DNA from 3 places in the Lysinibacillus sp. FSL K6-0232 genome. Region 1 is predicted to be linked to each of the others. Evidence: riboswitches for the same ligand, from Rfam matches in the RefSeq annotation. Region 1 holds a riboswitch; each other region holds the start of a gene.

Region 1 (10,589 bases):
TACCGATTATGAAGGTGCGATTGTACGTGTCGTCACGAATCTTCGCGATGTATCCGCAGAAGAAATCGCAGGCATGTATAAGGAACGTTGGGCAATCGAATCCTTCTTTCGCTGGATTAAACAAAATTTAAATGTGCCAGTATTATTTGGCACGACTAAAAATGCGGTATTTAGTCAGCTTTTCGCCGCGTTAATTGCCTATGTTTTATTAAAGTTTTTACACAGCCGCATTCAGTTGAAATCAGACGTAGACTCCTTGTCATTCGCAGGTTTTACACGCCTGTTTCTTTGGCATGCGCTTCCGGTGAAATGGCGAACGTACGTCGAAGAAATCTTATCATCAGCTCGGATGATTTATCAAAAAAGTGTTACGTGATTTTGGCTAATCAACACGCGTGTTTTATTTATTTTGTACGCTAAGTAGCATCACATTAAATTAATTCAATACTACACATAAAGCTGAATTTTTCGTTATATATTTTATGCATAAAACAAGAATTGAAATATGGGACAGATTTCAAGGGAGTCATGGACTCAACAGAGGAAATTACTCTATTTTAGAAACCTATTTTCCTTATTATAGGAATGATACTACATCTTTTCTAAAGTCATTAATGTAATAAAATAAAGGGCTGGGTTCCATGCTGATTCCTCGGCATGCTCTTGAAAAACAGTTGACATTGCTCATAACGCAAAGCAACAATGCCATTATCCTTTCTCTATAAAGACGTAAGGAATTGATGACAAATAAAGAAACACAAGCTATGATTATTGTAAATCTTATATCATTAAGGGGGGACTGGCATTGAAACTTCGCGTATCTGCTATTCAGTATCATCTACATGATATTCGTTCCTTTGACGAATTCGCACAGCAATGTGAGCATTATGTAAAAACAGCTCAAGAATATGAGGCGGATTTTGTGTTGTTTCCAGAGCTTTTCACAACACAACTACTGTCCATCGGTAATGACAAGAGAGAGCCTCTTGAAATCACAGCTTTACCTGCTTTTACAGCTCAATACAAGACCTTATTTACTACGCTTGCAAAGACAACCAATACACATATTGTAGGGGGCACACATATTATTGAGCGTGAGGGCCGTTTGTACAATGTTGCCCATCTGTTTTATCCTGATGGAAAAATTGAAGAACAAGCAAAATTACATATTACCCCCTTTGAAATAGAGGGATGGAATATGGCAGCGGGTGAACAATTGCATGTTTTTGATACAGAAAAGGGAAAGATCGCTATTTTAACTTGCTATGATATTGAATTTCCAGAAATCGTGAGAATGGCAAAAGCAAAAGGCGCAGATGTGATTTTCTGTCCTTCCTGTACAGATGACCGACACGGTTTCCATCGTGTACGTTATACTAGCCATGCACGCGCTATAGAAAATCAAGTATATGTTGTATTAACCGGTACAGTAGGTTCCATTTCTGTTGATTTGATGCGTGCCAATTTTGGCCAAGCAGCAATTATTTCTCCAAACGATATCCCCTTTCCACCAAAAGGGCTTCTCGCAGAAGGTGAACTCAATCATGACATGCTGGTGACAGCTGACCTTGACCTCAATTTATTGTATGAAGTGCGAGAAAAGGGCTCTGTCACAACATGGCGAGATCGACGAACAGATTTGTATATTGATTGGGAAAAGGATGGAAGTCATGACCTATCGAAGTGAGGTATATGTCTTTGATGGTGATAAGCCCATTCCTGCTATTATTCGTAATTACACAAAGTCAGATTTTGCCGCTATGATACGCTTGCAAGCTGCCTGCTTCCCTCCACCTTTCCCTGCTGAATTATGGTGGAACGAACAGCAGCTTGAAAATCATGTCACACTGTTTCCAGAGGGAGCAATTTGCGTGGAAATCGCAGGAGAAATTGTTGGCTCCATGACAACATTATGTGTTCAATTTGACCCTAAACATCCACAGCATAGCTGGGCAGAGATGACAGATAACGGCTATATTCGCAGCCATGATCCAACAGGCAATACATTGTATGTAGTGGATATTTGCATAAGCCCTGAGTATCGAAGGCTTAATTTAGGCAAACAAATGATGCAAGCAATGTATCAAATTGTTGTTGAACAAAAACTTGATCGACTCGTTGGCGGTGGGCGTATGCCTGGATACCATCAATACGCAGAGCATCTGACGGCAGCTCAATATGTTCAGTCAGTCGTCAATGGTGATTTAACGGATCCTGTCTTAACATTTTTATTGCGCTGTGGACGCATGCCGCTCGCACTTGTCGAAAATTACCTAGACGACGAGGCATCCTTAAATTATGCTTTATTAATGGAATGGCAAAATCCTTTTATCTTGACTTAGCAAATTCTTTTTGTATCGAAAGCAAAGCGTCAGCAGCAGATGCTTTATGTACCGAAAGCATTCGCGATAGGTACAATTATGCTCAGGCGTAATTGATAGTAAGGAGGAAGTAGCAATGGAATATAAACGTATTACAACAATTGAGGATCCGCTTTTTGCAAAAATGCATATATTATTAGGAGAAATTTTCCCGCCTGAAGAGGTTCTGGCATTTGATTTATGGAAAGAGCCTTTGGAAGACCCAAGCATTCGCGTTTTTGTCGCAGTCCATGAAGGCGCTGTTGTCGGGGCTACTGAATATCGTTACTATCCTGCATGGAATATAGCGATGACTGATTTCACAATTATCGGTAAGCCTAACCTAGGTATTGGGCGTTACCTGGCAGTAAATCGTAGTGCGGATTTAGAGAGATTGGCAAAAGAGCAAGGCAAAGTACTATATGGTATGTTTGCAGAAATATATAATCCCTATGAGCGTGAAGATTTTGCATTTGGCGGAGTTATGGCGATGAATCCATATGTTCGCCGCGAGGTACTATCGCACCTTGGCTATCAGCGTCTTGATTTCCCTTACGTCCATCCTTCTTGGAAAAATGACGGGGAGGCGGTAGAAGGGCTTGATTTATGTTTCATGCCAACAGACGCTACTATAACAGAAATTGAAGCGAGTTTAGTTGTAGATTTTATCACGGATTATTACACAGTCTTGCCTAATAAACCACAGCGCTGGCTCGACATGGTTGAGGACTTGAAAAAAAGAAAAACAATTCTACTTCAGCCATTATAATTCATTTCAGCCCCTATCCTCTTTCATGGACAGGGGCTGAAATTGTGTGCATACTTGGCACCTAACGTAAATCACATTGTTCAAGTGGAAGTATTTTCGTTTTATACTTAATCTTATAGCCAAACCATAGCAGTAAAAATAGCGGTATCCCAATATAAGAAACTAGAACGCCATACCAATCAATTTTACCACCCATAAAGGCTGTGTAATTTTGACCTACTACAACAATCATACAAACGGTAAAGGCAAAGAGCGGTCCAAACGGGTATAGTTTAGCTTTATATGGTAGAAGCTTTGGGTCTAAGCCTTGTGCCTCGAAAGCACGACGGAAGCGATAATGGCTAAAGGCAATACCAAGCCATGCGATAAAGCCAGACATCCCTGAAGCATTTAACAGCCAAATATAGACAACGCCATCTCCGAAAAATGATGCTAAAAATGCTAAGCAACCTACAGCTAATGTTGCAAGCAATGCATAGATTGGAATTCCTCGACGGCTTAGCTTTGTAAAGAATTTAGGTGCATGTCCCTCCACTGCTAATTGCCATAGCATACGCGAAGCTGCATATAGCCCTGAATTACCTGCCGATAACATAGCCGTTAAAATAATGGCATTCATAAGAGAAGCAGCGAAGGCAATACCTAAACGATCAAACACTAACGTAAACGGTGATACAGCAATATCTTCTGACAATAAACGCTCATCTGTAAATGGGATTAATAGCCCTATTGCAGCAATCGCTAAAATATAAAATAAAATAATTCGCCAAAATACTGATTTCACTGCCTTTGGAATATTTTTGCCGGGATCATCTGTTTCACCAGCCGTTACGCCAAGTAGCTCTGTTCCTTGGAATGAAAATCCAGCGGCAAGAAAAATTCCAAATGTCGCAAGGAAGCCACCATGAAACGGCCCATCACTAATAAAGAAATTCGTAAATCCTACAGGTGCTTGTCCACCCAAAATTCCAAAAATCATTAAGATGCTAATAATAATAAATACAATAACAGTTGCTACTTTAATCATCGCAAACCAATATTCACTCTCACCATAGCTCTTAACGGATAATAAATTAAACGTTAGCACAACTGCAATAAATAATACTGTCCATAATGCTGATGAACTCTCTGGGAACCAATATTTCATAATTAAGGATACAGCTGCAATTTCTGCTGCAATAGTAATTGCCCAGTTATACCAATAATTCCATCCTAATGCAAAGCCAAGAGCAGGGTCTACAAATTTTGTAGCATACGTACTAAAGGAACCTGATGACGGCATATAAGCAGCCATTTCTCCTAAGCTTGTCATTAAAAAGTACACCATCACACCAATTAAAGCATAGGCAAGCAATGCTCCCCCAGGACCTGCTTGTGCAATGGCTCCTCCGCTAGCTAAAAATAACCCTGTGCCAATTGTTCCACCTAAAGAAATCATTGTAATATGGCGACTTTTTAATTCCTTTTTCAGCTTCGGCGTTTTATGACCAAGCTGATTTACTTTTATTTCACTCACGATATAGCTTCCTTCCTATTAATGAGGCAAAAAAATGCCATCACATAAACACTGTGATGGCTAAGTTAATCCTCAGTTTCTTTAAATGATAGCTCAACACGTTGTGTCAACGTGACAGTTCTGTTCCTTTCGGAAACAGCCCCAGCATAAGGTTTTCAAGTCCCCTTACACTTCGGCAGTATTTCCTTTCAACTAATCTCTTCAATGCTTGTCATCTCCATTAGTTTACTAATAAATACCGCGACCTCTACCTCAATACAAACATGAGGCATATAATTATTAAATTTATGATGTTTATTATATTAACATAAGACCTTTGCCGTTTCAATACAATGTTAAATGTTCAATTTTTTATGAATTTTCTACTATTTTTAATCCTGTGATAAAGTGTTATAGTAGTCCAATTAGAATGGTTATGAATAGGAGGAGCTTATTTTGACAGAAAATAATCATTCCACTAATTATCCAAGTAAAAAAATTAGCTGGAAAGGAAGAACATTACTATTAGTTTTAGGAGTCATCTTTATAGCGTCTACATTGCGAATGCCATTAACGGTTGTTGGCCCAATTGTATCCTTTATACGTGATGACCTTGGTATTTCTAATGTATTAGCAGGCTTTCTAACAACGATTCCATTACTTGCTTTCGCTGTTGTATCGCCATTTGCGCCAGTTGTAGCACGCAAATTAGGACTTGAGCTCACACTATTATTATCTACTATTTTATTAGCACTAGGAATTGTTCTACGCTCACTTGGCACAACAGGGTTGCTTGTCTTTGGTACTGTACTTATTGGTGTAGCAATAGCCTTTGGTAACGTACTAATTCCAGGGTTATTAAAATTGAAATTTCCCTATCATGTAGGCTTACTCATGGCATTTTTCACAATGTCCATGAATTTAACCGCAGGCGTTGGGGCAGGCATTAGCTATCCTATTGCTAACTCCTCATTGGGCTGGCAAGGAGCATTAGCCATTGCACTGGTGCTTGTTATAATCACTATTGTCATATGGTTACCTCAATTAAAAGCAAATAAGCCTGAATCCGTTACTGCCTCTAAAAAGTCAGATACACCACCATTATGGAAATCACCTGTTACATGGGCAGTAACGGGCGCAATGGGCTTGCAGTCTTTACTATTTTACACAACAGCAGCTTGGATTCCTGAAATCTATATTGCACAAGGGTTATCTCCTGATAAAGCTGGCTGGATGTTTTCGATTATGCAATTTTCACAAGTTCCGATGGCATTAGCTGTACCCATTTTTGCCAGTAAAATGGCTTCACAGCGACCTCTTGTCTTAATGTTTACAAGCTTTTATTTAGTGGGCTTTGTAGGTGTTGTGATGGCATGGACAAGTCTAGGGGTATTATGGATGATTTTGCTAGGTTTAGCAGGTGGTGCTTCATTTGCATTAGCAATGATGTTCTTTACGCTTCGTACTCGCACTGCGTTTGAGGCGGCAGATTTATCAGGCTTTGCACAATCACTCGGTTATTTATTTGCTGCTATTGGCCCTATTCTTTTTGGGTACTTACATGATTTATTCGGTGGCTGGAATATTGCAGGCTGGCTCTTTGTCGTTGTCACAATGGTACTTTTCTTATGTTCAATGAGAGCCTCTAGAGATGAATATGTTCATTAAAGAAAAGCAGCTGGGAAAATACATTACGCTCCCCAGCTGCTTTGCTGTTTAAGTAAGGCTAATAATTCAGCAAGACTGTCTGCTACTTCTCTATTATCGGTAGTAGCAATAGCTGTAAAAATCGGAGTAGCCTCTTGTAAAAGTAAATAACTAAAATAATAATAGCCTAAAAATGCCTGCTGTTCATAACCTTTAGGCAAATCTTTATCCCACTCTAGTTCATCATCTTCCTCTGACCATAAATACTGGGTATTTAGCAGCTCCTGCATGGTGGAAACAGTATTTGCTGGGTTGAGGGAATCTTTTGTAATAACGGATGCTACACTTAAATAAAGTTCTATTTCTTGTAAAGTCACATCCTCTTTATTTTTGCCAGTAAGTCGTTTTAAAGGAATTAACAAAGTCCATGGCGTTGCCTGCCAAAGTGTACCTTGATGCTCAATTAATGTGGCTAGCTGTTGATATTGCTCTTGCTCAATTAGTTGAGGAATAGTCGTTCCTCTGCCATAAGCCGTTGTCAATTGCTGCCACGGGATATTTGGAATATGCTCGTTTAGCATACTGACTCACCCTCTCTTAGAACATAAAGTATATTTAGTGTAACAGCATCTTTATTAATTTAATAGAAAATTAGGCTATCAGGATAGTCCGATAGCCCTTCGGCGATTAATAGCATGGCTTTTGATAAAAATAATTTGGCGTATGATAAACATTCACATATGGCTTATGAAAAATATGAGTAGTTGCAGGCGATAACGGTGGAATTAACCATGTCCAATTACCTGTAACCTCTCTCCCTACTGATGCCTCTGCCTCTTCAAATAATTTAAACTGTTGCGCTGCTGTATGATGATCCACAATGCTCACTCCATCTTCTTTAAAGGAATGAAGCACTGCAATATTAAGCTCAACTAGTGCACGGTCACGCCAAAGAGAAGCTTGCTTTGTTGTATCAAGGTTAAATATCTCCGCAATTGCTGGAAGCATATTATAGCGCTCATAATCTGCTAAATTACGCGCTCCGATTTCCGTACCCATATACCAGCCATTAAATGGAGCTGCCTGAAAATCAATACCTGCCATTTGAAAACGCATGCTTGAAATAATAGGTACAGCATACCATTTCATTCCTAATTTTTCCATCTCTACTGACTCTGGGTGACGAATTGGCACTTCTAAAATATAGTCTTTAGGGATTGGAAATAATTGTGGTGCACGTTCATCCACCTGTATCACAAGCGGAAGCACATCAAAGGCAGTTCTGTCGCCTTTCCAGCCTAACGATTCACATATTTTAGTAAACGGAATAGAATGTGCATCACCAATAACACCTGAATCCGTTTCATAACCTGCATAGCGTATTAGCTGATGATTCCAAATTCGCACCCTTCCTGATGCAAATACTGTAATAGTCGGACGGATTTTCCCATTATTTGTAGCGTACTGGATATGTTCTAGTAATTTTTGAAAAACTTCCTGCTCGTCTAGAACATTGCGTGCATCTACTACATGTAGCGACTGCCAAAATAGACGTCCAATACATTTATTACTGTTACGCCATGCCACTCGTGCACCAAAAACTATTTCCTCTGTTGTAGGATTATATTCACCTGCTGCTGCAATTTGCTGCAATCTATTTTCTAACCAAGTATTTGAGTGATTTTGCTCTGCTTGATAAAGCTTTAAAAATTGCTGTATCTCCTGTCTATTCATAGTCCAATTCCTCCATCTACCCTCATATTAGAGGAAGGAAAGTGCTAGCACCATGAAAATATCTTTTAAAAAAACATACATATTTTATATATGAAATAGTTTGTTCAAAATTAAAGCTAGTTGTTATGTTATTTTATATAAAATTAAACAATGGAAAAGCCTAGGCACAAATTGAATGCCTAGGCTTTGAATTACGATGACATGTATAGATTAGCATATTGTACTAAACAATTTCTGAACAAAATAGTTACTACCTGCCCAACGAATATCATAAATATCCATATAGAAATGTACCTCGGCTATTTGGCATTTGCCGAAGTCATTGTAATTTGACTATTGTCGATGATGGGACTCATTTATGACAGTTAAATTTTTTAAATACAGACATATTTTATCCAGCATCATCTTTTTCTATAGCCGACCTGTAATTATTAACATATTTATCGTAGAATCAATTTTTCTAAGAGAGGGCAGTCAATATATTATTAAGTAAATATATATGAACAGCTCTTTCCATTAGTTATCCTAATACTTATTAAATTTCCTCATTACTATTCACAAGTATAAAGACAAATAAAAAAGCATGTAACATATACTTATGCTACATGCTTGATGACCCGTACGGGATTCGAACCCGTGTTACCGCCGTGAAAGGGCGGTGTCTTAACCACTTGACCAACGGGCCGTGGCTCCGAAGGCAGGACTCGAACCTGCGACAACCTGATTAACAGTCAGGTGCTACTACCAACTGAGCTACTTCGGAATAATGATGATTGATGGGCCTAAATGGACTCGAACCATCGACCTCACGCTTATCAGGCGTGCGCTCTAACCAGCTGAGCTATAGGCCCTTGGAGCGGGTGATGAGAATCGAACTCACGACATCAGCTTGGAAGGCTGAGGTTTTACCATTAAACTACACCCGCAAATAATGGTGGGTCAGGACGGAATCGAACCGCCGACACTTAGAGCTTCAATCTAATGCTCTACCAACTGAGCTACTGACCCGAGAAATGGAGGAGGTAGAGGGATTCGAACCCCCGCGCGGTGTTACCCGCCTGTCGGTTTTCAAGACCGATCCCTTCAGCCAGACTTGGGTATACCTCCAAAAATATTAAAATATATGGTGGAGCCTAGCGGGATCGAACCGCTGACCTCCTGCGTGCAAGGCAGGCGCTCTCCCAGCTGAGCTAAGGCCCCATCATTTTAGAAAATGGTCGGAATGACAGGATTCGAACCTACGACCCCTTGGTCCCAAACCAAGTGCTCTACCAAGCTGAGCTACATTCCGAAAACACATTTTATTGGCGCGCCCGACAGGAGTCGAACCCATAACCTTCTGATCCGTAGTCAGACGCTCTATCCAATTGAGCTACGGGCGCTTATTATGTAATAACAATGAGCCATGAAGGACTCGAACCTTCGACCCTCTGATTAAAAGTCAGATGCTCTACCAACTGAGCTAATGGCTCATAAAAGAAAAAATGGCTGGGGTACTAGGATTCGAACCTAGGCATGACGGAATCAAAATCCGTTGCCTTACCGCTTGGCTATACCCCAACATTAAAATGGGGCGACTGATGGGAATCGAACCCACGAATGTCGGAACCACAATCCGATGCGTTAACCACTTCGCCACAATCGCCACTATATATGATAACAGCTACATATGAACGAGTACCTCAAGACCTGGCAGGGGCAGTAGGAATCGAACCCACACCAAAGGTTTTGGAGACCTCTATTCTACCGTTGAACTATGCCCCTAAAAATGGTGGAGGGGGACGGATTCGAACCGCCGAACCCTAAGGAGCGGATTTACAGTCCGCCGCGTTTAGCCACTTCGCTACCCCTCCAAGGGAATGATGCCGGCGATAGGAGTCGAACCCACGACCTACTGATTACAAGTCAGTTGCTCTACCAACTGAGCTACACCGGCATATAATATGGCGGTCCCGACCGGGATCGAACCGGCGATCTCCTGCGTGACAGGCAGGCATGTTAACCGCTACACCACGGGACCATAATGGTGGAGGATGACGGGCTCGAACCGCCGACCCCCTGCTTGTAAGGCAGGTGCTCTCCCAGCTGAGCTAATCCTCCACATAAAAAATAAGCGAAGCGACGTCCTACTCTCACAGGGGGAAGCCCCCAACTACCATCGGCGCGAAAGAGCTTAACTTCCGTGTTCGGTATGGAAACGGGTGTGACCTCTTTGCCATTATCACTTCACTTATTCAATTGAAAGAATTATTCTTTCAAAACTGGATAAACGGTGCATTGAATTGCGTCAAACTGGTTTTGGTTAAGTCCTCGATCGATTAGTATTCGTCAGCTCCATGTGTCGCCACACTTCCACCTCGAACCTATCTACCTCATCGTCTTTGAGGGATCTTACTTACTTGCGTAATGGGAAATCTCATCTTGAGGGGGGCTTCATGCTTAGATGCTTTCAGCACTTATCCCGTCCACACATAGCTACCCAGCGATGCCTTTGGCAAGACAACTGGTACACCAGCGGTGTGTCCATCCCGGTCCTCTCGTACTAAGGACAGCTCCTCTCAAATTTCCTACGCCCACGACGGAT
Region 2 (10,589 bases), 2.5 Mb from region 1:
CTGATGGCTATAGCCAAGCATTATTAGCTGTTATTGAACAAGAAAAACCGGAGGGAATTGTCTTTGGTCATACAGCGAATGGGAAAGATTTATCACCAAAAATTGCGAGTAAATTACAAGCAGGTCTTGTATCGGATGTGACAGCTATTGAAGGTGCTGGCGATGATGCTGTCTTTATTCGCCCAATCTACTCTGGTAAAGCTTTCGAAAAAGTGAAAGTAAAAGATGGCGTTGTATTGGCATCCATTCGTCCAAACAATATTACACCACTCGAAAAAGTAGCAGGTAAAACAGGTGATGTTTCTGCTGTGACTGTAGATATTACAAACCTACGCACAATTATTAAAGAGGTTGTTCGTAAATCGTCAGAAGGGGTTGACTTATCAGAGGCGAAAGTAGTTGTTGCTGGGGGTCGTGGTGTAAAATCTGAAGAAGGCTTTGAGCCATTAAAAGAACTTGCAGATTTACTTGGTGGTGCAGTTGGTGCATCACGTGGTGCATGTGACGCTGAGTATTGCGACTATTCACTACAAATCGGTCAAACTGGTAAAGTTGTAACACCTGATCTTTATATTGCAGCAGGTATTTCTGGGGCTATTCAGCATTTAGCTGGTATGTCTAACTCTAAAGTAATTGTTGCCATCAATAAAGACCCAGAGGCGAATATTTTCAAAGTAGCTGATTATGGTATTGTAGGCGATTTATTTGAAGTGATTCCGCTTCTAATTGAAGAATTTAAAGCATTAAAAGTAAATGCTTAAATAGTAGGGCTGAGGAAGCTAATTCCTCAGCTTTTTATATGACTACGGAAAGCTTGATATAGCATGAATAAGCGATAGAAGGGTAAAAAATACATTCTAGGCAGATTGTTCGCTCAAGTGAATTTATCCATGCTATACTACAAGCATAGTAAGTTTAAGGAGGATTTCAAATGGCAATTGTACACGCAACGGACGCTACGTTCCAAGATGATATTAAAGAGGGGTTAGTGCTAGTAGACTTTTGGGCTGCTTGGTGTGGACCATGTAAAATGATCGGACCAGTTCTTGAAGAAATGGACGCTGAAGGAAGCGCAGCTAAAATTGTAAAAGTGGATGTAGACAACAACCAAGGCACAGCAGCACAATATCAAATTATGTCCATCCCATCTTTACTATTATTTAAAGATGGCGAATTAGTTGATAAAACTGTAGGCTTCCAACCTAAAGAAGCACTAGAAGCATTTATCGCAAAACATGCGTAAGCAATGAAATTTACAAAAGTCGAACCATCTATAGATGTGTTCGGCTTTTTTTCGTTATAATAATATCATAAATAGAAATTTTAGGAGATGGGGGCAGGTAGGCAATGAATGATTTAATAAAACGTAAGCTTGAAATTTTACCAGATCAGCCTGGCTGCTATTTGATGAAGGATCGACAGGGGATCATTATTTATGTGGGGAAAGCCAAAATATTAAAAAATCGTGTGCGCTCCTATTTTACAGGTACACATGAGGGGAAAACGCAACGACTTGTTGGTGAAATTGAGGATTTTGAGTATATTGTGACATCCTCTAATATTGAAGCACTTATTTTAGAGCTAAATCTTATTAAATTACATGACCCTAAGTACAATGTCATGCTAACAGATGATAAAACATATCCCTATTTAAAAATTACCAATGAAAAATATCCTCGCCTTCTAACAACACGTAAAGTAAAAAAAGATAAGGCGAAATATTTTGGTCCTTATCCAAATGCCTATGCAGCAAATGAAACAAAAAAGCTTCTAGATCGTCTATATCCGCTACGAAAATGTGTGCAATTGCCATCTAAAGTTTGCTTATATTATCATATGAACCAATGTTTAGCACCGTGCGTCAAAGATATTGAGCAGCAAGTTTATCAAGAGATGATTGAGGATATAACGAAGTTTTTAAATGGCGGTGTTGAGGCTGTTAAAAAGGAGCTTGAAGTGAAAATGCTGGCAGCTGCTGAAAATTTAGAGTTTGAGCGAGCAAAGGAGTTTCGGGATCAAATCGCACATATTGAAACGGTGATGCAAAAACAAAAAATTGTGTCAAATGATACAACAAATCGTGATATATTCGGCTATGCCGTTGAAAAAGGCTGGATGTGTGTTCAGGTGTTCTTTGTGCGACAAGGCAAGCTTATTGAGCGTGATGTTTCGATTTTCCCAATTTATCAAGAAGCAGAGGAGGAATTTTTAACATTTGTTGGACGTTTTTATGAAAAGCCTGAACATATTAAGCCAAAGGAGATTTTTATTCCACAGGCAATTGATGCAGCTATTTTAACAGAGCTATTAGCGATCAAAGTATTAACACCAAAGCGAGGACAAAAAAAGGAACTTGTTGATCTTGCCACTAAAAATGCTGAAATTGCAGTGGCAGCAAAATTCCAGCTCATTGAACGGCAGGAAGAGCGAACAATTGGTGCATGTGAGGCACTTGGAGAAGCAATGGGCATCTCTGCGCCCCTGCGCATTGAAGCTTTTGATAATAGCCATATGCATGGAGCTGATGCGGTTTCTGCAATGGTTGTATTTGTCGATGGCAAACCTGCTAAAAAGGAATATCGTAAATATAAAACACGTACAGCTGCCAAACATGATGACTATGGTGCAATGCAAGAGGTGATACGTCGACGCTATACACGCGTTTTAAAGGAAGGCTTACCGCTCCCAGATTTAGTATTAATTGATGGTGGGAAGGGGCAAATGGAAGTGGCTCGCGAAGTATTAGAGGATGAGCTTGGACTTGTTATACCGATTGCAGGTTTAGCAAAGGATGATAAACATAATACATCACAGTTGTTGTTTGGCGATCCCCCAGAAGTAATTGCCCTAAAGCGTACAAGCGATGGCTTTTACTTGCTACAGCGTATTCAAGATGAGGTACACCGCTTTGCCATTACTTTCCTGCGTCAGCAGCATGAGAAGCATGCTATCCAGTCTGTGCTTGATCATATTGAGGGTGTAGGTCCAAAACGAAAACAGCAATTGTTAAAGCATTTTGGCTCAGTAAAAAAAATTCGTGAGGCTAGTGAACTTGCCTTACAGGAGGCTGGAATGCCAGCTCATCTAGCAAGCAATATCTATGCCTATTTTCAGCAACAGTCATTGTCAAAGGAATAAACATATGCTAAGGTTATGAATACAAAGGCTAGACAAATTAAATACTTCACTATTTAAGTGATGATAGAGGTGCAAGGTTCAAAAGTAACACGATTGAGGATGAACAAATCCAAGGACATTGTGTGAAAGGGGAGCTTGCCGAAGTATAGCATTGTTGTTTCCAGTGCTGTACTGGTTTTGCATTTAAGAGATGTAAGACTGTCGATTCTAAACGTTTCGGAGAGCTATCACACATGCACAAGTTACGTTTATTGTACATGTTATCAGCAGCTTTCACGTTATGTGAAAGCTGCTTTTAGTTTTCTGGAGAAACAGAGAGGGGAATACAAATGGCTAGAATTGTGATGAAATGTGGAGGAGCTATTTTAGCTTCCACTGAACAAATTCAAGAAATGGCTCAAAGAGCTATTGCAGAAAAGGATAGAGGGCTAGATGTGATTGTTGTAGTTGCTGGCATAGGGCAATCTGCAAATGAGATAAAAAGAATGGTGCAGCATTTAACAGATGAGGTATCAAAGCGAGAGCTAGCTGTACTTATGTCAACATGCTCGCAGCAGTCAAGTGCCTTATTGGCTATTACACTACAGGAAGCAGGATATGGTGCGGTGTCATTAACAGGGTGGCAAGCAGGTATTCATACAGATCGTATATATAGTCATGCACGTATCGATTATTTAGATGTTAGTCGTATCGAAGAGCATTTTACACAAGGCAGTATTGTGGTTGTTGCTGGTGAGCAAGGCATTGACGATATGAATAATATAACAACGCTTGGCAAAGGGGGAGCTGAAACAACTGCTGTAGCGCTAGCTGTAGCATTGAAAGCAGAGCGTGTTGATATTTATACAGATGTTGATGGTGTTTATACAGCAGACCCTCGTTATGTAGCAAAGGCTCAGCAGCTACAGGAAATTTCCTATGATGAAATGCTAGAGCTAGCCAATTTAGGATCACAAGTTATTCATCCACGTGCGATAGAGTTGGCAAAGAAATTTCAAATGCCTGTAATTATACGTGCTAGTTCGGGGCAATCAGTAGGCACTTTATTGAAGGAGGAAGTTGAGATGGAGAAAAATTTAGTTGTTCGTGGTGTGGCCTTTGAGTCAGATATTATTCGTTTAACAGTTGGCTATGATACATATTCTGATGCTTCGTTAGCTGATATTTTTACAGTGCTTGCGGAAAATCATATTAATGTAGATATTATTGTTCAAGCCATTATTGATGGAGTGAAGCCGACTGTGTCATTCTCGATTTTAAAAGAGGAGTTTGCAGACGCATTACGTGTTTTAGAGGATAGCAAATTATCGCTAGGCTTTAACTTTGCAGACTTTGAGATTGGATTAGCGAAAGTATCCATCATTGGCTCAGGTATGGCATCTAATCCCGGTGTTGCTGCACGTATGTTTGATCGCTTACGTTGTGAAAATATCCCAGTTAAAATGGTAAGCACATCTGAAATTAAAGTATCTGTTGTTGTACCACAGGATGAGATGATTCGTGCAGCAAATGCATTGCATGATGAATTTAATTTAGAGCAAACGATTTATATATAATGAGGCGTGTTAATAGACCTTTGTTTCACAGACTTTGCCTTACCATAATCAATAGATGAATATCTTCTATAATAATAGTAGAAACTGTAATAAAAAAGGGGAAATCTCATATTCATCAGAGATTTCCTCTTTTTGTCACTTTGCAGATATGATATGTTCCTTAGCATCCCATTTTACTGTAAACATAACATATTGTTGCTTCTCACGCTTTTCATCATAGCATTCTGTTAACAAGCCCTTTTCGAGCTGAATTTGTTCAGCTATAAATCCTGCCTCAAGTCTAAAGCTGCGCTGCTTCATTTGCAGTAGTTCGGGGTCATTTGTCAATTGAAAAATGCGCCCATCCTTTGATTCCTTGATAAGCTCTAATGTACCCCAACAGGCATCTGTGAAAAATGCGATTAATTCGCCTTGTGTTTTACAGGGAAACTTGCGTGCAAGGTCTTTACCAGCCCAATAAAGGACATCATCTTCATGTTTACCAAGGATAGCAGATAAAATATGATCGCGAATAATTTCATAGCCAAATGCTGAGATTGTAGGAGATGGAGTGTTTAACATTAGTATCCTTCTTTCTTAGAATTTTCTTAAAACTCAATGTCGATAATGTAAAAATAGATTTTTCGAGAAAAAACAACGCATTATGTACTAGATTAATTCTTTAATAAGCGCTATGAAAAACGCCAAGCAACCTTGACGCTTGTAGCTCTTGAGAGTACAATAAACATGTCATAATATTGTACCATGATGAAATACACAGTCAATGAAGTATCATTTACAAAATGATGACTTCTTTTGTTGTGCTATTTTAAGTACTAAGGGGGGTAATAGTCTTGTCGAAAGATCGAGAGTTTTTATGGCGCCGCTTACATTCTCTACTTGGGGTCATTCCAGTAGGTTTGTTCTTGGTGTTCCACTTGTCATTGAACTTCACTGCTGTTGGCGGTGAACAGTCTTACAATGATGCAACAGGAGTTATGGAGTTAGTTCCTCACTCACTACTGCTGCTAATTGAATGGGTTGTGATTTATATCCCATTGCTATTCCATGCATTCTATGGTGTGTATATTGCATTCACGGCTACACCAAACACAGGACGTTTTAGTACATACCGTAACTGGATGTTCTCTTTACAACGTTTCACTGGTGTATTTTTAGTGATTTTCATTGCATGGCATATCTTCCAAACGCGTATTCAAAAGGCGCTTGGTGCTGATGTTAACTTTAACATGATGGAAGAAATCGTTGCTAATCCATTTATGCTTGGATTCTACATTGTTGGTATTCTATCAGCAACTTTCCACTTATCAAACGGTTTATGGGCATTCCTAGTAAGCTGGGGTATTACACAATCTCCTCAGTCTCAAAAGATTGCTACTTACGTAACAAACATTATTTTCGTAATTCTAAGTGTCGTTGGTGTGGCTGCTATTCTAGCATTCGTTTAATTGAATAAGAAGCTATAGTAGAAGAGCACATGCAATCATTGCAATTTTTTAAGAGGAGTGAGAAATAATCATGGCGAAAAGCAAAATAATTGTTGTCGGCGGTGGTCTTGCCGGTCTGATGGCAACGATTAAAGCAGCTGAAGTTGGTACTGAAGTTGATTTATTCTCATTAGTTCCTGTAAAACGCTCACACTCTGTTTGTGCGCAAGGCGGAATTAATGGTGCGGTAAATACTAAAGGTGAAGGGGATTCTCCATGGATCCACTTTGATGATACAGTTTATGGTGGGGACTTCCTAGCGAACCAACCACCAGTTAAAGGTATGTGTGATGCAGCACCTGGCATTATCCACTTAATGGATCGTATGGGTGTTATGTTCAACCGTACACCAGAAGGACTTTTAGATTTCCGTCGTTTTGGTGGTACTTTAATGCACCGTACAGCTTTCTCTGGTGCAACAACAGGTCAACAATTACTATATGCGCTAGATGAGCAAGTTCGTTCTCATGAAGTAGCTGGTTTAGTAAATAAATATGAACATTGGGAATTCCTTGGTGTTATTATCGATGAAGACGGCGTTTGTCGTGGTATCGTAGCGCAAGATATGCGTACAGAGGAAATTAAATCATTCCGTGCAGACGCTGTTATTATGGCGACTGGTGGCCCTGGTATTATCTTCGGTAAAACAACAAACTCTGTTATTAACACAGGCTCTGCTGCTTCTATCGTTTATCAACAAGGTGCTTCATATGCGAATGGTGAATTCATTCAAATTCACCCAACAGCGATTCCTGGAGATGACAAAAACCGTCTAATGTCAGAATCAGCTCGTGGTGAAGGTGGTCGTATTTGGACTTATAAAGACGGTAAACCTTGGTACTTCTTAGAAGAGAAATACCCAGCTTATGGTAACTTAGTACCACGTGATATTGCGACACGTGAAATTTTCGACGTTTGTGTAAACCAAAAACTTGGTATCAATGGCGAAAACATGGTATACCTAGATCTTTCACATAAAGATCCACATGAATTGGACGTTAAACTTGGTGGTATCATCGAAATCTACGAAAAATTCGTAGGGGATGACCCACGTAAATTACCAATGAAAATTTTCCCAGCAGTTCACTATTCAATGGGTGGATTATGGGTTGACTACAATCAAATGACTGAAATTCCTGGTCTATTTGCAGCAGGTGAATGTGATTACTCTCAACATGGTGCAAACCGTCTTGGTGCAAACTCATTATTATCTGCTATCTACGGTGGTATGGTTGCAGGACCAAACGCAGTAGACTATGTAAAAGGTCTTAAAAAGCATGCTGAAGATCTTCCACAAGAGATTTACGATGCTCGTGTAAAAGAGGAACAAGCGAAATGGGATGCTATCATGAAAATGGAAGGCACAGAAAACGCTTACTTACTGCATAAAGAGCTTGGTGAAATGATGACTGCTACAATGACTGTAGTACGTTACAATGATCAGCTTGAAGATACATTGAAAAAACTTGATGAGCTTACTGAGCGTTGGAACAACATCAACATCAATGATACGCAAAAATGGAGCAATCAAGGCGCACACTTTACACGTCAGCTTAAAAATATGTTAGTGCTTGCAAAAGTAATGACAAAAGGTGCACTATTACGTAATGAATCTCGTGGTGCACACTATAAACCTGATTTCCCTAACCGTGATGATGAGAACTTCTTAAAAACAACAATGGCGAAGTTTGACCCAGCTACTGGTAATCCAATCATCACGTACCAAGAAGTCGACGTTTCATTAATCCCACCACGTAAACGCGACTACTCTGCGAAAGGAGACTAAAAGTTATGCAAATCGCAGCTAATACTGGAAGAATGGTCAAAGTGGAAATCTTACGTCAAGATACACAAGGCGGCAATAGCTACTGGCAAAAATTCCAAGTGCCTTACCGTCATGGTATGAACGTAATTTCAATTTTAATGGAAATTCAAAAAAATCCTGTTACTGAAGATGGTGTAAACACATCACCAGTATCATGGGATATGAACTGTTTAGAAGAAGTTTGTGGTGCATGTTCAATGGTGATCAATGGCCGTCCACGTCAATCATGTTCTACACTAGTAGACCAATTGACAGAGCCGATTAAATTGGAGCCAATGAAAACATTCCCTGTTATTCGTGACCTACAGGTTGACCGTGAACGTATGTTCAACGCGCTTAAAAAAGTTAAAGCATGGGTGCCAATCGATGGTACGTATGATTTAGGTGAAGGTCCACGTATGCCAGAAGGTAAACGTCAATGGGCTTATGAATTATCTAAATGTATGACTTGTGGTGTATGTATGGAAGCATGTCCAAACGTGTCTGAAAAAGCTTCATTCATCGGACCAGCTCCATTATCACAAGTACGTCTTTTCAACACTCACCCAACTGGTGCTATGATTAAAGATGAACGTTTAAATGCGATTATGGGTGATGGTGGTCTTGCAAACTGCGGTAACTCTCAAAACTGTGTAGCTGCATGTCCAAAAGGTATTCCTTTAACAACATCCATCGCTTCATTAAACCGTGCAACTACAGTGCAAATGTTCCGTAACTTCTTCGGTTCTGACCACTTTGTGGACTAATAATGGACAACCTAAACTTCCTTATACATTATGTATAAGGGAGTTTTCATGTTTTTTCTATCATAATATAGTGTTTTCTTTTATAATGAATATGTATTCATTTACTATTTGCCATTAGCTATCAATGAAAAGTAGTTGCTAAAATTGGCAAATAAAATAATAGGGGATGGTGTTCACATGAAAGCAAGCTATATTGGAAACTTTCAAGAGTGGGTAAAGGACTTTTCATTTTATTCGGAAGTGCGTGTACGCTTTTCAGAAACAGATATGTTTGGGCATATGAATAATACGGTGAGCTTTATTTATTTTGAGCAAGCAAGGACAGACTATCTTCGTCATTTAGGGGTGTCAATACCTGTAACAACAGGACAGAATACACAAAGCATTCCAATAGTAGCTGATTTACAATGCGACTATATAAAGCAAGTTTTCTTTAATGATGTGTTACGAATTTACACGAAAATTGCAAAAGTCGGCAATTCATCATTGGATATTCATTATTTAGCGAAAAATCAAAAGGATGAAATTTGCTTTACAGGTCGTGGTACACTTGTTCAAATTGATGCGAAGACAGGCAAAAGTGTACCTCTTTCGGAAGAGGAAAAAGTACGCCTCGTCAACCTATCAACCATTTCACACTAATTATAAAGTTAAATTTATAGTAGCGGGCTGTGCAAAAATGAAATTCTTTTTGCACAGCTTTCTTTTTATGCTAAATGAAATTGCCTTTGTGATTGTCACAATTAATTGTGATAACCTTTACTTTTAAAAAAGCCAAGCCTATGGAAGATTTTTTTCTTTTAATAAAATGGAAATAATTGTTTTAGTGACTGTCTGTAATGAATTTTATCCCGTATTAACGGGAGCCCCACATCCAAATAATGAGTAGAAACGCAATAGCTAAGTGGGGATCACCAGCCTGTAAAAACCCGATTGGTGAAACTACCAATCAGTGGGGATAAGGATTTCCCCACTGATTGAAGGTTCACTTTATATGCAATTTTTGAATAAGAAAACACAATTTCTGAAATTTTTAAGGAAACATGTAATATTCATGCAAATAGCCGTCACCGCTCCACGCTCCTTAACATAAGTTACAATACGTGCGGGGGAGGAGGGTGTAACTGAATGAATGGCTCTCATCATCGTTCTCTTTTAACAAACCGAGAACGTGAAATATTTGCGCTTTTATTAGCTGAAAAAACAACGAGAGATATTGCAGAGCAGCTTGGTATTAGTGAAAAAACAGTGCGTAATCACATTTCCAATACAATTCAAAAGCTAGGTGTAACGAATCGATCTCAGGCGTTGATTGAGCTGTTACGCTTGGAAGAATTTAAATTAGACTAATGGACACTTGCTATTTCGTGAAAAAAACGACAAAATAGAACTATTCAACGTATTTTTAGGAGTGAAATAGTTATATGTCGAATGAAGTAACAAAGCACTCACCTGAAACCGTTGCAACGGTTGAGAAGGAATTACGCTATATAGCGGCCATCGTAAAGCAAAAAGGACGAGAAATCGTTTCCGATTATGCGATTACACCGCCACAATTTGTTGCATTACAGTGGTTAGAAGAGCTTGGTGATATGACAATTGGCGAATTATCAAACCGTTTATACTTAGCTTTTAGCACAACAACAGATTTAGTAGACCGAATGGAGAAAAATGAATTAGTAAAGCGTGTGCGCGATGAAAATGATCGACGTGTTGTTGTTGTTCATCTTCTCGAAAAGGGCGAACGCATTATCCAAGAGGTTATCGAAAAAAGGCAGCGATATTTGCAGGAGAAACTTGTTGGTTTTACTGAACAAGAAGTCGCACAATTATCAAG
Region 3 (10,589 bases), 1.7 Mb from region 1:
ATTTACAGGTGTCACAGCAAGTAGCACTTCAAACAGCTCCGCAAATTCGTATGATTCAACAGGCAAATCAAACATTGGCTGAAAAAATAGAGTTTTCCATTGTTACGTTAATTCCACTATGGAAAAATCAGCTTGCAATGATGCTCTCGATGCATATGGATCAGCACTATGCACAGCTAGAGGAACGCTTATCCCGCGCACAAGATCGCTTTGCAAGCTCTTCGTTTGAGCAGCAAGTATCAAAGTTTAAGGAAACGCAGCAGGAGCTACAAACAGCCATTAAGGATGTTTTTGCGCTACATACGGCAACAGAGCAGGAAAAACAGCAATTGCAGGATGTAGCAAATGCTCGCAAGCTCTAGCAGCAGCTAAAAAGGGTGGCTCAGTCATGTTCTGAACCACCCTATGCTTATTTATTCAAAATAATCTTTATAATAGCCACCGATTTTACCTGTATTATCGATGATAAAAATGAACTCCTCTGTTTCATTTTTCACTTCGTATTGTTTTCCTACTGTTAATACGTTGGATACTAAGTATTTGGATGCATTTGTATGTTTACAAGTTACTGTTCGTAATGTTGGCGCATCTTTCCATTTTAAATGTAACATATTCTCTCTCTACCTCTCTTTACTAGCGCAAAGCTAATGTCTATTGCTTATTTTATAATATTTTTGGGGCTTTGTGGAGAAAAAAGCTGTAGAAGACCTACTGAATTCAAAAAACTTTTAATAATTGAGGTGTTAATATGAGCTTTGGCGGTGTACCACAATGGTTTTTTATTATTGCCGTAGCATTTGCCATCTGCTTTGTTCTTTATGCAGAGTGGAATTCGAGAAAATAGTGATTTTGCTGAGTGATGATAAAAAAATAGAAGAGTCTTGCTATATTTTATTGAAGCAAGGCTTTTTCCCTATTCAAATCCAGCATTTATCGTCCACCGCTCACAGTAATAATTTCTCCAAGGATATAATTGGAAGCATCGCAGGAAAGAAAGGCAATGACCTCTGCTATTTCCATAGGTGTTGCAGCCCGATTAATCGGTACAGATGAAACCATACGCTCAAGTCGATTATCACCAGGCGCAAATTTATGATGAAAAGGTGTTTCTACCATTCCCGGTGCTACCCCATTTACGATAATTCCATATTGAATTAGCTCTCTAGACATGCCAATTGTCATTGTATTGATTGCTCCTTTAGCAGATGCATAGTGAATACTTTCACCTGCTCCGCCAATACGTGCAGCCGCTGAAGATATATTAATAATTTTTCCGCTTTTTTTCGGAATCATATATTTTAATACAGCTTGTGAGCATAGGAGAACACTCTTGACATTTAATATGAACGTTTCTTCCCATAGCTCTTCACACATATCCATAAATGTGCTTTGGCGAATGCCACCACCTGCGTTATTTACTAGCACGTCAATTGTGCCAAATGTAGCAATAGCTTGTTCAACCATTGCGTTCACTTCTTCTTTCTTCCTAACATCTGCTTGAATGGCAAGGGCATGTCCATCTTTTTCTTGAATACGTTGAGCGGCTTCCATCGCACCCTTTACATTTGAATGATAATTAATAATAACCTTAGCCCCTTTAGATGCCATTAGCTCAGCTGTGGCAAGTCCAATACCCGAACTTGCGCCTGTGATAAGAATAACCTTTCCCGATAAATTAGACATCGCTTCCCTCCTAACAATGTGTAATGACGTTTCTTATTCGGTCTGCTAGAAAAACGCTAAAATCCGCTTCACCTTCCACAGAAAGCTACACGGATTTACACGTTTTATTTTAATGTACGTTTTAAAAACTCTTTTGTACGCTCATGCTGCGGATTGACTAATACTTGTTGAGGAGGACCCTCCTCAACAATCACGCCTTTATCCATAAAGACAACACGATCTGCCACTTCTTTCGCAAACTCCATCTCGTGCGTGACAATCAACATCGTATTCCCCTCATCGGCAAGCTGACGCATGACCTTTAACACTTCCCCAACCATTTCAGGGTCAAGGGCTGATGTAGGCTCATCAAACAGCATCACATCAGGGTTCATTGATAAGGCACGTGCAATCGCTACACGCTGTTTTTGTCCACCTGATAGCTGGCGAGGCTTGGCATTGACATATTGATCCATGCCAACGATTTTTAAATATTTCAGCGCGATTTCCTCTGCATCCTTTTTAGAGCGCTTTAGTACCTTCATTTGTCCTACTGTACAGTTACTTAACACATTGTGGTTATTAAATAAATTAAATTGCTGAAACACCATTCCTAAATGTGTACGATATTCATCGATATTATGCTTGTCATTGAGGATATCTTCCCCTTTATAAATAATCTGACCACCACTTGGCGTTTCTAATAAATTAATGCAGCGCAGCAATGTTGATTTACCAGAGCCAGAGGAGCCGATTAAACAGACAACCTCACCCTTTTCCACTTGAAAATTCACATCTTTTAACACTTGGTTACGTCCAAATGATTTACTTAAATGCTCGATTTTAATGACTGTCATTTGTGCGCCCCCCTATACAGCTTCCTTTTGTTCTTTTTGATAGGCATCAGGCCCATCCAAACGTTTTTCAACATAGAGCAGAATGCGCGATGCGGTAAATGTCATGATGAAATAAAGCACACATGCCACAAAGAATGACTCAAAATAACGGAAGTTGTTGCCCGCAATTGATTTTGTTTGGAAGAATAGCTCCGTTACACCAATAACATTTAATACGGCTGTATCTTTAATATTCATAATTAATTGGTTGCCTGTTGCTGGCAGTATATTGCGTGCAACTTGTGGCAATACCACATGGAACATGATTTTAACATGGTTCATCCCAATCGCTGATGCCGCCTCATATTGACCTTTATCGATGGACACAATTCCACCACGTACAATTTCTGCCATATAAGCACCTGTATTCAGCGACACAACGACAATCCCCGCTGTAATAAAGTGCATATCAATGCCAAATGCAATATCTAATCCGTAGTAAACAACCATTGCTTGTACAATCATTGGTGTACCACGGAAAAATTCAACATAGCATGTTAGTATAAAATTAATAAGCTTTAAGCTATAAAATTTCACACCTTTTTTACGAACAGGAATCGTATGCATAATTCCGATGAAAAATCCGATAAATGCACCAATAATTGTACTAATAATCGAAATCAGTAACGTATAATACGCACCTCGTAAAAACATTTGCCAGTTGTTTTCAATAATTGAAAGTATCCATTCAAGACTCATGAAGCTCCTCCTCACAATATCATGTTGCCTGTGTAGTTCTATGTTTACTAGCATCGTATCATTATGTAGAGAGGTTCTCATTTTAATAATGATGAAATAATCATGCACGGACTAGCAACTAGCCCGTGCAATGTTATTATTGTGCTGCTGGTTGTTGGGCAATTGCCTCTTCCATAATTTGTTGACGCTCATCTTCTGAAATACCCTTTAAAATTTCATTGATTTTCTCAAGATTTGCATCATCTTTACGTAAGCCTACAGCAATAGATGTGTTAGAAAGGTCTGTATCAAAGCCTTGACCTTCTTCAAATGAAACATATGTGAATTTATCGTTCGCCGCTGCTGCTGAGATACCTTCTGGACGCTCGGCTACATAGCCGTCAATTTTGCCAGCCTCTAATGCCACACGCATTGCTGGGAAGTTTTCCATCGCTGTTTGCTTTTCTACACCGTCAATTTGATCGATTACATCATAGTTCGATGTATTTAATTGTGATGTAATTTTCGCGCCTGAGAAATCTTGAATCGATGTTGCCTTTTCAAATTCGCTGCCTTTTTTCACAACGATGACAAAATCAGATGTGTAATAGTTTTCTGTAAAATCAATTGTTTTCTTACGCTCTGCTGTTGGTGACATACCTGCGATAATGGCATCAATTTTATTGGATTGTAATGCTGGTACTAGTCCATCCCATTCTAATTTCACAATCACTAGCTCTTTGCCTAAGCCTTCAGCGATTTTTTTCGCCATTTGTACATCATAGCCGCCTGCATATTCTGCATTATCGGCAATTTTTACTGCGCCATTGGCATCACCCTGCTGTGTCCAGTTAAAAGGTGGATAACCAGCCTCCATGCCAATACGGAATTCACCGCCACTTTCTTCTGTGTCGCCTTCAGCATCGCCTGTGCTACCTTCATTTTTGTCGCTTGTGCCACATGCCGCTAGCACAATTGCCGTCATGATCGACAGCATTACTAACAACCATTTTCTTTTCATAAAAAACGCCCCTTTTCTGTCAAAAAATAAAACAACTGTATGAAAAAAGACCTAAGTTTCTGAACTTAGGTCTTGCCTTTTATAACAGTTGCCCAAATCCTCACTATACTTTCCATATTTCCGAGATAGCACAACCTAGTAAACCTGGAAAGCAATTTACTAGGACAGTCCTGCACTTATTCACTGCAGACCCAGCATAAAAGTACGAGCTCCTTTTATACTTCGGCGATAGTTCCTTCTTCACTGTGTCCTCGCTTGCTTATACTCAACAATGAACTAATAAATATCGCGCCTCTACCTCACCTATTGATACGAGTGAGGTTTGTCTATTTAATTGATACTTAGATACTACTATATAATGAATAGATTCGTCAAGCTCATTTTATCACTTTTCTGACTAATGACAATATTAGGGGATTATACTTGCTCTATCCATTGTCAAGCATGCTATTTTAACAATAAACACACTATATTCAACAAATATTTATTATAAAACAATTATTTATATGTAAAAAGATAGAGAGAGGTAATTTCTTTATAGAGCATAGACGGCAGAGCTTTGTCTGTAAAAACAGAAAAGGGCTGTCTGGAAAGATCACTCTTTTCAGACAGCCCTTGGCTAAAATCCTGCAGTGGTTGCAAAGGAGGTTATAATTATGAATTTAATAATAAGTCTTCAGGGTTCTCGATTAATTCTTTTACTGTTTTTAAGAAGCCTACTGAATCTTTACCATCAATAATACGATGGTCATATGATAATGCCACGTACATCATTGGACGGATTTCGATCTCGTTGTTCACTACTACTGGGCGTTGAACAATTGAGTGCATACCTAAAATACCAGCTTGTGTACCGTTCATAATTGGTGTTGACATTAATGAACCGAATACACCACCATTAGTAATCGTGAATGAACCGCCTGCCATGTCGTTTAAGCCTAATTTTTTGTCGCGTGCTTTTTTCGCTAACTCTGCGATATCCTTTTCGATTTCTGCAAAGTTTTTGCTGTTTGCATCACGTACAACTGGTACAACTAAGCCTTCTTCTGTTGATACAGCGATACCGATATCGAAGAAATTGTTTAAGTGAATTTCGTCCCCATTGATTTGTGCATTTACATAAGGGTATTTTTTAAGTGCTGCTACAACCGCTTTTGTGAAGAATGACATAAAGCCTAATTTAATGTCGTTATCTTTCACAAATTGCTCTTGCTTGCGTTTACGTAATGCCATAATGTTTGTCATGTCAATTTCGTTGAATGTTGTTAACATTGCTGTTGATTGCTTTACTTCTAATAAGCGTTTGGCAATTGTTTGACGACGACGAGACATTTTTTCGATTGTTACACGGTTTGTTTCTTCTGCTGGTGCAAATACAACAGGACCGTTTGTAGTAGTGATTGGTGCTGCTACAGCAGGAGCTGCTGGTGCTGTACCATGTGCTGCTACATCTTGTACACGTACACGACCTTGTGGGTCTACTGGAGATACCGCTGAAAGGTCAATACCTTTTTCACGTGCTAGCTTACGTGCTGCTGGTGATGCAATCACACGCTCGTTAGATGCTTCTTCTACTACTGGAGCTGCCGCTGCTGGCGTTGGTGCTGCTTGTGCTTCAGTTGGAGCCGCTGCTGCTGGTGCAGGTGCTGCGCCTTCGCCTGCTTCTACTACTGCGATAACTTGACCAACTAATACAGTATCGCCTTCTTCAGCTAAAATTTGTGTTAATACACCTGCTTCTTCAGAAATGATTTCAGCGTTTACTTTATCTGTTTCAAGTTCAACGATGAATTCACCTTTTTCAACGCGATCGCCCACTTTTTTTACCCATTGTGCGATACTACCTTCTGTAATCGATTCTGCTAATTCAGGGACTTTAATTTCAGCCACTTTTATTTCCTCCTTTGATTAACGTGCCTTATGCACATAAAAAGGCTACTGCTCTAGGCAAGTAGCCCAGCTGTCAAAAATTGATCTGTGATGTTATTTAACCTTTACTGGCTCAGCAACTGCCGCTTCAATAACGGCTGCTTGTGCTGCTTTATGGGAATCTGCATCGCCTTCAGAAGTAGAGCTCATTGCAGGACGTCCTACATAACGAAGCTGTTTACCTGCTGAAAGTTCATGTAATGTTTCGAGTGCATAATTCCATGTACCTTGGTTTTTAGGTTCTTCTTGTACCCATACGATTTCCTTCACATTAGGATACTTAGCAATAATACCAGCAACTTGCTCTTTTGGGAATGGGTAAAGTTGTTCCACACGAATAATGTGTAGGTGGTCGAAGCCTTCCCCGTCCTTCACGCGTTCTGCTAAGTCGATCATTACTTTACCTGTACCTAAAACAATGCGCTCTACAGCCTCTGGTTTTGTTCCTAAGCCTGGCTGTTCAATTACTTCTTGGAATGAGCCATTTGCTAATTGCTCAGCACTAGCTGCAGCTAATGGATGGCGCAGTAATGATTTTGGTGATACAACCACAAGTGGACGTACCCCTTCTGTGCCTAATAATGCTGCTTGGCGGCGCAATAAGTGGTAGTAGTTTCCTGCATTTGAGCAGTTTGCTACAAACCAGTTATTTTCCGCTGACATTTGTAAATAACGTTCCATACGGCTTGATGAGTGCTCTGGACCTTGGCCTTCATACCCATGTGGTAATAAAATAACTAGACCAGACTTTTGACCCCATTTCGCACGTGCCCCTGAAATAAAGTTATCAAACATCACTTGAGCCATGTTCGCGAAGTCACCGAATTGTGCTTCCCACACTGTTAGCACATGGTTGTTTTCTAAGTTATAGCCATATTCAAAGCCAACTACACCCGCTTCAGTTAACGGTGAGTTATACACTGAGAATGATGCATTTGCACCTGAAATATGATGCAATGGTGTAAAGACATTGCCATTGTTTTTATCGTGTAATACTAAGTGGCGTTGTGAGAATGTACCACGCTGTGCATCCTGACCAGTAAAGCGCACTGGTGTGCCATCTTGAATAATTGTTGCATATGCTAATGTTTCTGCATGTCCCCAATCGATTTTAGCAGAAGCAAAAGTATCACGACGTTTTTCTAAAATTTTGCCGAGCTTTTTCTGTGGTTCGAAGTTGTCTTCAAACACTAAAAGCTCTTCATTAATTTTTTCTAAACGCTCTGCTCCTACCGCTGTATCCAGTTGTGGGAACTCTATTTTTAGTTCTTCTGGCATTTCTAATGGGTCGTGTGCATCTTTTGCAGCCATTTCTTTCACATGGTCATATGCAGCTTGCATTTCAGCATAAACGGCTGTATCTAATGCAGCAACCTCTTCAGCTGATACAAGACCTTCTGCTACTAATTGCTGACCATATAATGCACGTACTGTTTCATGCTTCGCAACCAATTTATATGTTTCTGGGTTTGTTACTGTTGGATCATCTGTTTCATTATGACCATGACGACGATAGCCAATTAAGTCAACTACGATATCTTTACCGAATTTTTGACGGTAGCTAGCGGCAAAGCGACCAACAAGGACAACTGCCTCTGGGCTATCTGCATTGACATGGACAACTGGTACTTCGTAGCCTTTTGCTGGGTCAGAAGAATAAATAGATGAACGTGAGTCTTGCTGTTCTGTTGTGAAGCCAATCATATTGTTGGCAATAATATGGATTGTCCCACCTGTTGTAAAGCCTTCTGTTTTCGCAAAGTTTAATACTTCTGTTACAATCCCTTGACCTGGGAATGCCGCATCACCATGCACAAGAATACCTAAGCCCTTTGTACGGTCATGAGTAGCTTGACCTGGTTTTGACGTATCATCCTGTGTAGCACGTGTAGCCCCAAGTACCACTGGATTCCCAACCTCTAAGTGTGATGGGTTATAAGCAAGCTTCACATTCATCCCTGATTCACGTTGATAAGACGCACCCATGTGATACTTTACATCACCTGTCCAGCCTTTTGTAATAGCAAGGCGGCCATGCTCTGGCATAAATAAATCATTGGAAACATGTGCAAAATCAGCGAACATCATATCATATGGTTTATTTAAAATATGTGTTAAGACATTTAAACGACCACGGTGTGCCATCCCAATGCGAACATTTTCGACATTATCTGCCTCTACAGTTTTTAAAATTTCATCAAATAGAACGATTTGCGTATCTAAGCCCTCACCAGAGAAACGCTTTTGTCCTACAAATGTCTTATGAATAAATTTTTCAAAATTTTCAACATGTGTTAAACGATCTAATAGTGCTTTTTTCTCATCAGCTGTTAATGCTTGCTGGAAAGCACCTGATTCAATTTGTGCTTGAATCCATTCACGCTCTTCTGTTGCTGTTACATGACTATATTCAAAAGCTACTTTATCTGTATATACAGCTTTTAAATAGTCGATTGCATCCTTACCATTTTTCACGTTTGCTGGCACATCTTTGAAGAAGATTGCTGCAGGAATGGCTGCTAAATCGGCAGCGCTTAAGTTGAACGCACTTTCTTCGATTGGAGCTGTTTGCAGTTCACGATTTTTCAGCGGATAAATATCTGCTGCTAAATGCCCTTGTGAACGAATTGCTTTTGCTAATTTGACAGCGGCTAACACTTTTTTATAATCGCCAGCAGGAGCCGCTGCTGTATGACTAGCTACAGCTACTTCACCTTCCACTACTACTGGTGCACCAAATTGTTGAAATAAAGAAACTAACTCTGGTTCTACTTCTTCAGGAGCCTGTAAGAATAAGTCGTATTGCTCCATCACATATCCTAAGTTAGGACCAGAGAAAGCTGACCATGGAGAACTTACAGTTGTAACGTTGTTCGACATGAAAAATGACCTCCAAATTTTGCCTTTTGGCAGTTGCATTAATTAAATTGCAATTAATTATATAATATTTCACTGTTCTTTAAAAGGTTGTTGTTCATTGTTTTTCCATAATTTAAAGAACATTTTTTCCACTTCAATCTTACTACTCTTCACAAAAAATACAACTCTTTTTAGCAAATTAAGCAATTTTTTTCGCGAAGGATAGAATTCCGAAATAAAGCATAGATTTTTCTTAATATTTTAGCGGAATTTTTAATGAGAAAACGGTTCCAACATTTACTTCACTCTTGACTTCTACTGAGGCATTATACTTTTCAAGCAACATCTTCGAAATACTCAGCCCTAAGCCTGTCCCACCAATTTGCCGATTTCGGGCTTCATCCACTCGGTAAAAACGATCAAAGATAAATGGGATATTCTCTTCTGCTATTCCTATACCATTATCCGCAATTTCTAAACACGCATAATTACCAGCCATTGACAGCGAAAGCTGAATCTCAGGTATTTTTTCACAATAACGAATTGCGTTCTCAATGATATTGCGAACGATTTGACTAAGTGCATTTTCCGTTATAAATAATGGACCGATTTCGTCCTTTTTCGACAGCGTCATGCGCGCCTTTGGGTATAGCAATGCCATCTCCTCAATGACTGCCTCAATAACGGCTGGCGCATCTGCTGCACTTGCCTCATCCTTTTCTTCTCGCCGTGCCAGCTCTAATAATTCCTCTATCATTTTACGCATACGAGCAATTTCTGTCAGCGAAGTATCAATGGATTCCTCTAATATAGCTGGATCATTCTTCCCCCAGCGCTTTAACAAGGATAGATGCCCTTCAATCGCTTGAATCGGCGTGCGTAGCTCGTGGGAAGCATCTGCCACAAATTGCTGCTGCTGTGTAAAGGAAATTTGCAGCTCATTCATCATCGCATTATACATTTTCAATAAATCGCCTATTTCATCATGTGATGTATAGGTTAATTGAATGGGCTCCTTAAAGCCTTGATCCATCACTGTTTTCATAGAGGCACGCAAGGCATGGAGCGGCTTCATTAAGTAATTAGCAAGGTAATAGCCAATCGAGCCTGATACAATCAATGCCCCTAGCCCTGCGATCAGCATGGCTGTCAGCAAATAATGCATCAGCGATTGAAAGCTTGTTAATGGATGAATCACCTGAATATAGCCCTGGAAAAAGCCGAGCTGGATCGGTTCATTCACCACAAGAGCATCCTGCTTATCAATGGTCATCTCCACTATTTCCTGCATGGTAGTTAATGGTGCAGCAGAGGATGCATTGTTAATACGCAATATTTCAACGCCATCTCTATTAAACATTCTGACCGTTTCATCGCGATCAACAATGGATTCTAGCAAGCCTGTATTTTGTTGGATTTGCTGAATTGTAATATTCGGACCTTGAGATTCTAAAAAAGAGCTAATGTCCTTACTTGTGCGTATGACTTTACTCTCCTCCTCATGTAACAGCCATGTATGAAGGAACACATAGACAACAACACAA

What was found. A riboswitch is a leader RNA that binds a small molecule or an ion and turns the genes downstream of it on or off. The one in region 1 is predicted to bind lysine.
Region 2: it holds a riboswitch for lysine, as region 1 does, so the genes downstream of both, MHB42_RS13640 (aspartate kinase) here and MHB42_RS01570 (amino acid permease) in region 1, are expected to answer to the same signal.
Region 3: it holds a riboswitch for lysine, as region 1 does, so the genes downstream of both, MHB42_RS09635 (transporter substrate-binding domain-containing protein) here and MHB42_RS01570 (amino acid permease) in region 1, are expected to answer to the same signal.

What each region holds. Positions count from the first base shown of each region.
Region 1 covers NZ_JBBOYW010000001.1:316,626-327,214, reverse strand. The annotation lists gene MHB42_RS01590 (IS4 family transposase) at 1-376, shown strand, start outside; gene MHB42_RS01585 (carbon-nitrogen hydrolase family protein) at 806-1,687, shown strand; gene MHB42_RS01580 (GNAT family N-acetyltransferase) at 1,671-2,342, shown strand; gene MHB42_RS01575 (GNAT family N-acetyltransferase) at 2,458-3,129, shown strand; gene MHB42_RS01570 (amino acid permease) at 3,191-4,645, opposite strand; lysine riboswitch at 4,727-4,903, opposite strand; gene MHB42_RS01565 (CynX/NimT family MFS transporter) at 5,081-6,292, shown strand; gene MHB42_RS01560 (hypothetical protein) at 6,316-6,852, opposite strand; gene MHB42_RS01555 (nitric oxide synthase oxygenase) at 6,959-8,005, opposite strand; tRNA gene MHB42_RS01550 (tRNA-Glu) at 8,619-8,690, opposite strand; tRNA gene MHB42_RS01545 (tRNA-Asn) at 8,692-8,768, opposite strand; tRNA gene MHB42_RS01540 (tRNA-Ile) at 8,783-8,856, opposite strand; tRNA gene MHB42_RS01535 (tRNA-Gly) at 8,858-8,931, opposite strand; tRNA gene MHB42_RS01530 (tRNA-Phe) at 8,938-9,013, opposite strand; tRNA gene MHB42_RS01525 (tRNA-Ser) at 9,020-9,112, opposite strand; tRNA gene MHB42_RS01520 (tRNA-Ala) at 9,130-9,205, opposite strand; tRNA gene MHB42_RS01515 (tRNA-Pro) at 9,220-9,296, opposite strand; tRNA gene MHB42_RS01510 (tRNA-Arg) at 9,311-9,387, opposite strand; tRNA gene MHB42_RS01505 (tRNA-Lys) at 9,405-9,477, opposite strand; tRNA gene MHB42_RS01500 (tRNA-Gln) at 9,491-9,565, opposite strand; tRNA gene MHB42_RS01495 (tRNA-His) at 9,575-9,650, opposite strand; tRNA gene MHB42_RS01490 (tRNA-Trp) at 9,696-9,769, opposite strand; tRNA gene MHB42_RS01485 (tRNA-Tyr) at 9,775-9,858, opposite strand; tRNA gene MHB42_RS01480 (tRNA-Thr) at 9,869-9,941, opposite strand; tRNA gene MHB42_RS01475 (tRNA-Asp) at 9,950-10,025, opposite strand; tRNA gene MHB42_RS01470 (tRNA-Val) at 10,030-10,105, opposite strand; rRNA gene rrf (5S ribosomal RNA) at 10,119-10,234, opposite strand; rRNA gene MHB42_RS01460 (23S ribosomal RNA) at 10,304-10,589, opposite strand, start outside.
Region 2 covers NZ_JBBOYW010000001.1:2,787,561-2,798,149, reverse strand. The annotation lists gene MHB42_RS13655 (electron transfer flavoprotein subunit alpha/FixB family protein) at 1-761, shown strand, start outside; gene trxA (thioredoxin) at 932-1,243, shown strand; gene uvrC (excinuclease ABC subunit UvrC) at 1,348-3,138, shown strand; lysine riboswitch at 3,195-3,373, shown strand; gene MHB42_RS13640 (aspartate kinase) at 3,468-4,694, shown strand; gene MHB42_RS13635 (YslB family protein) at 4,830-5,255, opposite strand; gene MHB42_RS13630 (succinate dehydrogenase cytochrome b558 subunit) at 5,528-6,142, shown strand; gene sdhA (succinate dehydrogenase flavoprotein subunit) at 6,213-7,967, shown strand; gene sdhB (succinate dehydrogenase iron-sulfur subunit) at 7,973-8,752, shown strand; gene MHB42_RS13615 (acyl-CoA thioesterase) at 8,930-9,394, shown strand; gene MHB42_RS13610 (helix-turn-helix domain-containing protein) at 9,881-10,102, shown strand; gene MHB42_RS13605 (MarR family winged helix-turn-helix transcriptional regulator) at 10,177-10,589, shown strand, end outside.
Region 3 covers NZ_JBBOYW010000001.1:1,974,992-1,985,580, reverse strand. The annotation lists gene MHB42_RS09660 (toxic anion resistance protein) at 1-362, shown strand, start outside; gene MHB42_RS09655 (DUF6501 family protein) at 414-611, opposite strand; gene MHB42_RS09650 (SDR family NAD(P)-dependent oxidoreductase) at 931-1,683, opposite strand; gene MHB42_RS09645 (amino acid ABC transporter ATP-binding protein) at 1,788-2,519, opposite strand; gene MHB42_RS09640 (amino acid ABC transporter permease) at 2,532-3,257, opposite strand; gene MHB42_RS09635 (transporter substrate-binding domain-containing protein) at 3,394-4,257, opposite strand; lysine riboswitch at 4,376-4,562, opposite strand; gene odhB (2-oxoglutarate dehydrogenase complex dihydrolipoyllysine-residue succinyltransferase) at 4,912-6,147, opposite strand; gene MHB42_RS09625 (2-oxoglutarate dehydrogenase E1 component) at 6,241-9,066, opposite strand; gene MHB42_RS09620 (sensor histidine kinase) at 9,299-10,589, opposite strand, start outside.